3 regions of the Fervidobacterium sp. 2310opik-2 genome follow, and region 3 is predicted to be linked to each of the others. Evidence: riboswitches for the same ligand, from Rfam matches in the RefSeq annotation. Region 3 holds a riboswitch; each other region holds the start of a gene.
What was found. Region 3 has a riboswitch for cobalamin ahead of AS161_RS04350 (ABC transporter substrate-binding protein). Riboswitches for the same ligand answer to the same signal wherever they lie in the genome.

Region 1 (3,280 bases), on a different contig from region 3:
AGCTCATTTTCTGGAATAACGCCCCAACCAACCTCGTTAGTAACAATTATCAACTCGCATTTCACATTCTTAAACGATTCCAACAGCTTATCTAAATAATTATCTATGTTAACCGCATAATAATACAAATTCCCAAGATATGTTGTAACACACTCAAAGACTATAACATCGTACTTATCGGCGATACTATTAAGAGTATCTGGAACGTTAATTGGTTCCTCGTACGTATCGAAATCATTTCCCCTCTCCGCTTTGTGCTTTTCGATACGTTTCTTCATCTCTTCATCGAAAGGTACGCCCGTTGCCAAAAATGCCTTTTTATTGTACTTTTCAGAAAGTTTCAAAGCGAAAGAACTCTTCCCACTCTTCACACCGCCAGTTACAAGAATCATCACTGATCAGTCCCTTTCGAAACACCCGCACTATCGAATGTAGCCATTTCCCTAATCATCTTTATTGCGGCTTCGATTATCGACATAGAAAGCACTGCACCAGTACCTTCACCAAGGCGCATGTCAAGGTCAAGGATAGGCCTCAAGCCTAAAGTATCTAAAATCACCTTGTGACCTTTCACCTTCGATTTGTGACCCGCGAAGACATATTCCCTTACTTCTGAATTAATCTCCCAAGCCAATAACAAACCAGCGGTTGTTGGGAAACCATCGATGATAATCGGCACACCCATCTCAGCAGCTTGAAGAATAAAACCTGCCATCTCGCCTATACAAAAGCTTCCAACTTTCTGGAGTACATCGATTGGATCGGACGGATTTGGCTTATTTACCTCAATTGCCTTTAAAACCGCCCTTTTCTTGTTCTTCAATTCCTCTGTACTTATCGGTGTCCCAATATCGATTATCTCGGTTATATCGTATCCAAAAGCAACCGCAATTGCCGTGGCGGTTGTTGTATTACCAATCCCCATATCGCCAACTGCGAGCAAATCGGCACCATCTTCTATCGCCTCACGCGCTATTTTCCTCCCGTACTCTATACACAACAACGCTTGTTCCCTTGTCATCGCAGGGCCTTCCGTAAAATCATTCGTCCCAAAACCAACCTTTGCTCTGATAAGATAAGGAGATTCAATCGGAAAATCACCATCAACACCTGCATCGACAACATAAACAGTTGCTCCAACGTGTCGTGAAAAAACATTAATAGCGGCTCCACCGTTGAGAAAATTGTACACCATCTGCTTTGTAACTTCTTTTGGATAAGCTGAAACCCCTTGCTTAACAACCCCGTGGTCTCCCGCAAATACATAAACCCTCTTATCTTCAGGAAGATCTGGAATAACCTTACCCTGGATAAGCCCCATTCTAAGAGCTAAGTACTCAAGATATCCCAAACTTCCAACCGGTTTTGTAAGATTATTGAGCCTTCTCAAAATATCGTTACGTAAAGTTTCTTTGTTAATCTTCCTCCCTGTTTCCATACACCTCTCCCCCTTACTTTCTAATCCACGTTATAATAATTTAAAAACAAATTTTCCTGAAAAGCCCAAGCTTTCAGGAAAGAAATCTACCTAATGTCGGTCTCCCGGCTCGTGGTTCATCCTACTCCCTACGCCTTCCCAGCTCATCGAAATGAGCCAGTGGCATCAATGTAGGTTTCGTCCCCACTCACGGTTGCTGGGCAGCCCCGGATTTCCACCGGTGTTCCCGGCACACTAGGTAGTCAAACTTATTCGGTTTGTTTTTATTCTACCATACAAATATTCAAATTCAAATTATTATTTGATATAATTAAATCGCAAAACCATACTAAGGAGGGAGAGAACGATGATGAAAAAGTTTGGATTGCCTTTTTTATTAATTTTGCTTTCCTCTTTTCTTATTTTCAATTTAGTCTCTAGCTGTAACCGTTCAAATACGCTGCATATTTACAACTGGGCAGATTATATCCCCGAAGAGGTTATACAAGAATTCGAAAAAGAATACAATTGCAAAGTCGTGTACGATACGTACTCTTCAAACGAAGAAATGTACTCAAAACTTAAACAAGGCGGGACTGGTTACGACATCGTCTTCCCATCTGGAGACCATGTCAGAATGATGATAAAAGATGGGATGTTGGAAAAATTGGATCTTTCTAAGATACCGAACATAAAAAATATTGACCCTATCGTCCTTTCGAAAACAACATTCGACCCAGACCATGAATATTCCATTCCATACATGATGGGAACAACGGGAATTATTGTAAATAAAAAATTCTTGAAAAACTTTGAGAAATCCTGGAGCATATACGAACGCGCGGATTTAAAGAACAAGCTCACATTACTTGACGACATGCGCGAAGTGTTTGGAGCCGCGCTCAAATATTTAGGATACTCTGTCAATTCAACCAACCCAGATGAAATCGAACAGGCAAAGCAAGTAATATTAAAATGGAAGGAAAATATCATCAAATTTGACGCCACAACTTACGCACAAGGAGTGGTTAATGGCGAATTTTGGGCAGTCCATGGTTATCCAGAAAACGTCTTCCAATTAATTCCAGAAGATGAACGCGATAACTTCGAATTTTTCGTTCCAAAAGAAGGAGGTACACTCTGGATAGATAGCATGGTAATTCTCAAAACATCGAAAAACAAAGACTTGGCTTACAAGTTCATAAACTTCATCCTTAGACCGGAAATCTCAGCAAAGATTTCAGATTTTCTCATGATTCCATCACCCGTTACGGATGCGGTAAATTACAAAGAAGTGGCAAATATATATGAAATCTCAGACCTTGAGAACTGCGAAATAATCGATTACCTTGGTGATAAAATCGACCTTTACAACAAAGCCTGGGAGGAAATTATAAAATAAACATTCTGCCTTAAAATTAAAAAATGGCTTCGGTAATAAACCGAAGCCATTTTCATTTATCAAAAATATCTTCTCACCAAATCACTGTACTTCTTCTTTCCAATATTCTCAATATTCATTAAATCTCTAAATCTTGACACCTCTTTTATCTCACTTATACCAAAAAGTGAAGCATTACTTATTTCTTTCAAAGCCTCTTTCAAAGCAAATTCTTCCAATGGACCTTTTTTGTAATCTAAAGTCACGATTATACGGCAATCGAGAGAGTATAAATGCTCAACGATTATACTCTCAACAGACTCCCAATCTAGCTTTCCAAGCCCTGCACCCAATTTTGGTATCGCTATCGATTTAACATTCGAGTTAACAATCTTTTCTCTTAGCTTTATCACACCACTTTCTATCCATTCTATTTTCGAAGGGAATTTAAAATCATCTTTCGTTGCCACGTTATAAATTCT
Region 2 (3,280 bases), on a different contig from region 3:
TTTTCTGACCCATTTTTCAGATAGCCGTAAACTACCTTTATATCTTCATTGCTTGTTTTGGAAATGGCTTCTTCTAAATCTTTGATATCAAGCTTTTCAATTTTCACTCCAACGCTGAGAGCATCGGTTAATGATTTTTTACCTTCTGAAACTAATTGATTGTATAGACTTTCGAACTCTGGGTACGCAAACTTTCCTATTTCATCTGTCTTAAGTGGGTTTTCTATATCGTACTTGTCAAGTAAAGCTTTAACTGCATCCATGTGGTTTTGTTCAGAGCGTGTTATGTTGTTGAATATGGGGAGTTTGTAAATTTCATAGAGTGTTTTGTATACGTCTCTTGCAAGTTTTTCTTCTTGAATCATCATTTGAAGACTTTTAATATCATCTTGAGTAAGTGTACTTGTTGGAGTGTAAGAAATCAGTCTTGTTGTTTGTGCTGCGCTTAAAGTTGTTGAAGAGAAGAGTAACATAATACCAGCTGTTAAAATTCCAAGAATCAGTGTGAGAGTTAACTTGTTTACCTTTTTCATACTATCGCCTCCTAAGAGCAAGGTGTGGTTTTTTTGTTGCTTGTTTCTCATTTCTCATATTTACATCCCAATTATATTCATCCAAGCTGAGAAAATCCTTATGCTTTCCTGAGAATTTGCTTAGAGTTTTTGGTATAATTTAATTGTTGTTGGAGTGGTAAAAATATATAAAATATACACTAGGATTGGAGTTGGATAATGTGAAATACACGGAGATAGCCCAAAAGCTTATCAAGAGCCCAAAGCAACGGTTAGCAGTTATATGCTATGCGCAATACGATGGGAAGATTTTATTTATTAATAGAACAAGAGAGCCTTTTTCTGGATTTCTTGTTCCACCTGGTGGAAAGGTTGAAGATGGAGAAGGGATAGAAGAAGCAATTAGAAGGGAATTTAGAGAAGAAACAGGACTTGAACTCAACAATCTTAGGTTGAAAATGGTAACATCTGAAGAAGGACCGGAGCATTACAATTGGGTACTTTTTATATTCGTGGCAGAATTGAATAGTGACAAATTTATCCAAAGTGATGAAGGAGAACTCGTTTGGGTGGAGAAAGATAAAATTTTTGAAGAAAATCTTTCGCCCATAGATAAAGCTTTGGCAAGGTATATATTAGATGGTTCAAATAAAGTGAAGCTTGCTCAGATAAAGTACTCAGAGGATAAGAGCATTGAAGATTTAAAAATCGAGGATTTAGATAGTATTTTTGAATAGGTTATTTACAAATTTGAATTTGGAAAGTTGTCCATACAAAAGCATTAGAAAGATAGGATAATTTAAAAATCCTTATTTGGTAAGAAAAAATGATTTCAAAGGCGTTATTCGACTAGACATTATCTTGTGAATGATTTAGAATAAAGTTGTGAAAAAGTTAATATTCCAAACTGCGAAGGTGCCGAAAGGCTTAATAGGGAACTCCGGTGAGAATCCGGGACGGTCGGGCCACCGTGAGTGGGGACGAAATGCTCAACTGGCCACTGGCTTTTTTAGCTGGGAAGGCGAGCAGAGTAGGATGAGCCACAAGTCGGGAGACCTGCCTTCGTAGGATGGCATTCCCAAAAACCATAGATTTTTGGGAAATTTTCTGTTTTAAAATTCTTGAAAATCCTAGAAAAGTTGTGAGGAGGGGATTTCTATGAAGATTCAAGAGTATGTGGGGAAAAGACTTTTGAGCGAACATGGTTTTTATGTACCAAGGAGCTTATTTGTCAAAGAAGAGGATATCGATTCGAAGGAACTCACTCAAAAGATTTTGGAGCTCGGCTTTCCACAGGTTTTGAAATCTCAGGTTCTTGTTGGAGGAAGGATGAAAGCTGGAGGGGTAATCATCGCAAAGAACTTGGAAGAAAGTATGAGAGCGTTGCGAGAGCTTGTGAATAAAGAGATAAAAGGTGAAATGCCGGAAGGAGTATTGATTGAAGAATTTGTGAAACACGACAAAGAGTTGTACTTTGGTATTACGATCGATAGGACGAATAGAAATATATTGATGATTTATTCTGAGTTTGGTGGTGTTGATATAGAGGAAGTGTCAAGAATGTTTCCAGATAAGGTTTTGAAAACGTATTCAATTGGCGATTTGCCAGCTGAATTTAGGAAGACTGCAGAAATGTTGTTGGATATCTTTAAAAAACTTGATTTAACACTTTTAGAAATAAATCCTGTCGGAGTTACCGAGAATGGATATGTGATGCTTGATACAGTAATGCACGTTGATGATAATGCCTTGTTTAGGCAAAATTGGGCGATAGAGCGAATGGATGGAAGAGAGAATGAGATGGTTTTACTTGGAGGTTCGTATGGGGTTATAGGTTGTGGCGCAGGAATTGTTATGGCAACGATAGATATGTTAAAAGAATTTGGTTTTGAACCTGCCAATTTTTACGACGTTGGTGGTGGCGCGACCCGTGAGAATGTTTTTGAAGCACTGAAAAAGGTTTCAAGAATTTCTAAAAAGATAGTGCTTAATATTTTTGGTGGCATAACAGATTGCTTGCAAGTCGCCGAGGCGATAGTTTTGTTTAAAGAAAGACATCCGGATGTCGAACTGTTTTTAAGGATTTCTGGGAATAAGGAAGAAGAGGCAAAAAAATTACTTAGCAGTATTGGTATGACCGCTGTTAGTGATATGAACGAATTGATAATGTTAATTCAAAATGAAGAGGCAAAGAAAAAGGAGTTGATGAAAGATGTTCTTTTCTAATGAAAAAGTCTGCGTTTATGGCATAACTGGTAGATATGGAAGTTACCATACAAAGAAGATGATAGAATACGGTACCAATGTTGTCTGTGGTGTGAGTAAAAATGATGAAATTAAGGAAGTACACAATGTGCCTGTTTATAATACACTGTCCGATTATGTTAGTAAAGGTTTTAATGTCGATACGGCGATATTCTTTGTGCCTGCTCCGTATGTAATGGAAGCATTTTTGGATGCTTTCAATAATGGTGTGAAGAAGTTTGTCGTAATAACAGAGCATGTACCTATCCATGATACTTTAAAGATGGTTGATATCGTTAAGAAAAATAATCTGACGCTGGTTGGTCCTAATTGTCCTGGGGTTATATATCCAAAAGAGAAAGTAAAACTTGGTATTATGCCTGAAAAGTATTTTAAAGAAGGTGAGGTAGCCATTATTTCGAGAAGTGGGACGTTGATGTACGAGATTGCGAAGTATATAGGTGAAAGTTATGGAGTTTCTATAGGGATAGGACTTGGTGGAGATCCAGTTATTGGTTTGAATG
Region 3 (3,280 bases):
AGAAAGTGGATATTTACCAAGAATAGCATTTATTATGGATAAGTTAATGTACTCCCTTAGACTAACAGGTCGTTCATTTATGACCTTACTCTTAGGGTTTGGTTGCAATGTTAGTTCAATAATGGCAGCTCGTGGTTTATCTGATGAACGAGAGAGAATAACAACCATTTTGGTGTCTCCATTTATAAGTTGTAACGCGAGGATACCTGTTTATTTAATGATAATAGGTGTTGCCTTCTCGCAATATAAAGCCGAGGCTTTCTTTTTAATTTATCTCTTAAGTATAATACTTACAGCTATCTCATCAAGAATTGTTAACAAAGTTATACTTAAAGGGGAAACTGTTCCTTTTATAATGGAATTACCACGTTACAGGCTTCCGAAATTATCAAATATAGCTGTGTATATGTGGAACAGAGGTAAACATTTTATCGAAAAAGCTGGAACAATAATCTTTGCAGCAAGCATAATTGTATGGGCACTCTCGTATTTTCCAGATCCAAACAATATTGAAAATAGTTTTGTTGCCATGATTGGCAAATCTCTAGAATTCTTATTTAGGCCTTTAGGTTTTTCATGGCAGGCAGTTTCCGCTCTTATATTTGGTGGCGTTGCAAAAGAAATTATCGTATCGTCGTTCTCACAATTCTATGGCGGTATTGAAAATGTGGTGCTTTCACCTGTTACAGCAGCAACGTTGATGGTTTTTATTCTGGGTTACATGCCTTGCTTTGCAACACTTGCAGCTATAAAGGCGGAAACAAATAGTAACAAATACACATTATTTGCGATATTTTATAGTTTAACCATTTCTTATCTTCTCGCACTTTTAGTCAATATTTCTTGGAGGTTGTTATCATGAAATATGTAAATTTAAATCTTTGGATATCAATATTTTTTTCTTTTCTCATATCTATCATGTATATATTTGAAAAACAATATATATTTTCACTTATACTCTTTACATTTTCACTAGTGTTTTTAACAGGATTTAGGGAATTCGGCAAACCAGCAACATCGTACCGCATAGCGCATCTTTACGTTGGAAATATCCTATTCTTAATAGCTGGCGGGTATGTATTTCTAACATTCCTATTTTCCATGTTTAATAAAATTTTTGGTGAATCTATCTATAAATTAACTAACGCGGATATCGTTCTGATGATATTTTCGCTGTATAACATTTATAACGTACAAAAACTCAGAAAATTAGCTTTTAAGAAATAATGCTTATCAAAAAACATGTATATGTAGCTTTAATTCAAGAAAGTAAATATTGAATTTTGAAAAAGAGTGGTTTATAATAAAATTTAAGGATAAAAATATAAATAAACCTCCCTTTGTATGTTAAAAGGGAAGCCCGGTGAAAATCCGGCGCGGGGCCGCCACCGTGAGTGGGGACGAAATTCACAATATACCACTGGCCTAATTTTGGCTGGGAAGGTGTGAAGAGTAGGATGATCCACGAGTCGGGAGACCTAACATGCAAAGGAAGGGAGCCATCCACCACGTAGCCTGGGGATGGCAAAAAATTTTTGCATAGAGGAGGGGTTTGTATATGAAGGCTTTGAGAAAAGTTTGGTTATTGGCACTTTTATTGTCCACGGTTATTTCTTTGGCAGTTGCGGTTGTTGATGATGCAGGAAGAATTGTAAACATTCCTATGCCACCTCGTAGAGTAGTTTCCGCGGCACCAAGTGCAACAAGGTACCTTCAAGCTTTGGGATTGGAAGATAGGATTGTTGGAGTTACAGCATGGGATAATTACAAAAAAGCGGAAAATATAGGTAACATGGTTCCGCTTAATATTGAAAAAATTTATTCTTTAAAGCCTGATCTTGTACTGATGTTTGGTGGATTCCAATTCCCAGAGGTTGAGAAACTTGAAAAAGCAAATCTTACCGCTTATGTTTTGAACGCCAACACTCTCACCGACATAATAAAAGCAGTTGGACAACTCGGAGCAGTTTTCAACGTAAAAGAAAAAGCAGATAAAATCACGAACGAATTGAGGCAAAAAATGACTGAAGTTGGTCAAAAAACTTCAAAAATACCTCTTGAAAAAAGACCTACAGTATTTTTCACTATAACTGTACCTGATGAAAAAGTAAAAGAACTTTGGACCGCTGGTACAGGTTCTTATATGAATGAACTTATCGTCATCTCTGGTGGTAGGAATATCGCAGCTCCATATTCCGGAAATAACGGTTGGTTATCGGTAAGCTGGGAATGGTTGGTACAGCAAGATCCTGATATAATTATCATTGGTGCTTATGGTGATGTAAAATCTGTTGAACAGGCTGTCAAAAATCATTCGATAATGAAAAATCTTAAAGCTGTGAAAAACAACAAAATCCTTGTAGTTGATGGCGATGAAGTAAGTCAAGCGGCTCCACATATATTCAAATATCTCGATATTTTCTATAATTTCTTCTATGGAGGAAAGTAATTTGTCCAAGTTAAAGTCTTTGATTTTAAAAACAGGGAGATACTCTCTCCCTGTTATTTTTGTTGTGGTCTTTCTCTTAAATCTATCCTTCGGTACAGTGAATGTAAGCGTTTTCAAAATTTTTAAACTTTTAACTGAAGATTCTCCAGAAAAGTACATGATATGGAATTTAAGATTTCCAAGGGTACTCATGGCAACACTTACAGGTATCGCACTATCAATCGTTGGTAACACTTTCCAAGCAATTATGAAAAATCCTCTTGTTGATCCATATTTAGTGGGAACATCCGCAGGTGCAAGCTTTGGAGCTTTACTTGCTGTATATTTTGTGGTCAATTCTATTGCACATGCAAGCATTCCAACAATGAGCTTCATTTTTGCGGTAATTGCTTCTCTTATGACTATAACTTTGGCAAGAAAAGGGAGTGTAATACCAGTAGTTCATCTCGTACTAAGCGGTGTATTGGTGAGTACGATGTTTTCTGCAGGAAGTATGTTGTTATTGAACATAGCGCAAAAAACTTTAGTAACAGGTCATGTATGGCTCTTTGGCTCATTTTCTGGTATTACTTTTTCTGATATACCTGTTCCAGCATTATCATTAGGTGTTTTCGTTTTTTTATCTTTATTGTATAGCAAACAACTTGATGCGATGTCACTTGGTGAGAAGGAAGCAAAAAGCCTAGGAGTAAATGTTGAAGGCGTAAAGTGGCTTTTTTATTTGCTTGGTTCATTTGTAACTGCAGCATTTGTATCCAAAACAGGAATTATTGGCTTTGTAGGTTTGATAGTCCCGCACATGGCACGCATGATATCTGGACCTTCACATAG

Region 1: it holds a riboswitch for cobalamin, as region 3 does, so the genes downstream of both, cobT (nicotinate-nucleotide--dimethylbenzimidazole phosphoribosyltransferase) here and AS161_RS04350 (ABC transporter substrate-binding protein) in region 3, are expected to answer to the same signal.
Region 2: it holds a riboswitch for cobalamin, as region 3 does, so the genes downstream of both, AS161_RS08260 (ATP-grasp domain-containing protein) here and AS161_RS04350 (ABC transporter substrate-binding protein) in region 3, are expected to answer to the same signal.

The regions. Positions count from the first base shown of each region.
Region 1 is NZ_LNGG01000026.1:73,466-76,745, forward strand. It holds gene cobU (bifunctional adenosylcobinamide kinase/adenosylcobinamide-phosphate guanylyltransferase) at 1-392, opposite strand, end outside; gene cobT (nicotinate-nucleotide--dimethylbenzimidazole phosphoribosyltransferase) at 392-1,438, opposite strand; cobalamin riboswitch at 1,515-1,690, opposite strand; gene AS161_RS08330 (extracellular solute-binding protein) at 1,785-2,819, shown strand; gene AS161_RS08335 (macro domain-containing protein) at 2,879-3,280, opposite strand, start outside.
Region 2 is NZ_LNGG01000026.1:63,051-66,330, reverse strand. It holds gene AS161_RS08270 (DUF2202 domain-containing protein) at 1-533, opposite strand, end outside; gene AS161_RS08265 (NUDIX domain-containing protein) at 734-1,249, shown strand; cobalamin riboswitch at 1,409-1,591, shown strand; gene AS161_RS08260 (ATP-grasp domain-containing protein) at 1,671-2,738, shown strand; gene AS161_RS08255 (CoA-binding protein) at 2,725-3,280, shown strand, end outside.
Region 3 is NZ_LNGG01000008.1:701-3,980, reverse strand. It holds gene feoB (ferrous iron transport protein B) at 1-862, shown strand, start outside; gene AS161_RS04355 (hypothetical protein) at 859-1,227, shown strand; cobalamin riboswitch at 1,325-1,501, shown strand; gene AS161_RS04350 (ABC transporter substrate-binding protein) at 1,559-2,449, shown strand; gene AS161_RS04345 (iron ABC transporter permease) at 2,451-3,280, shown strand, end outside.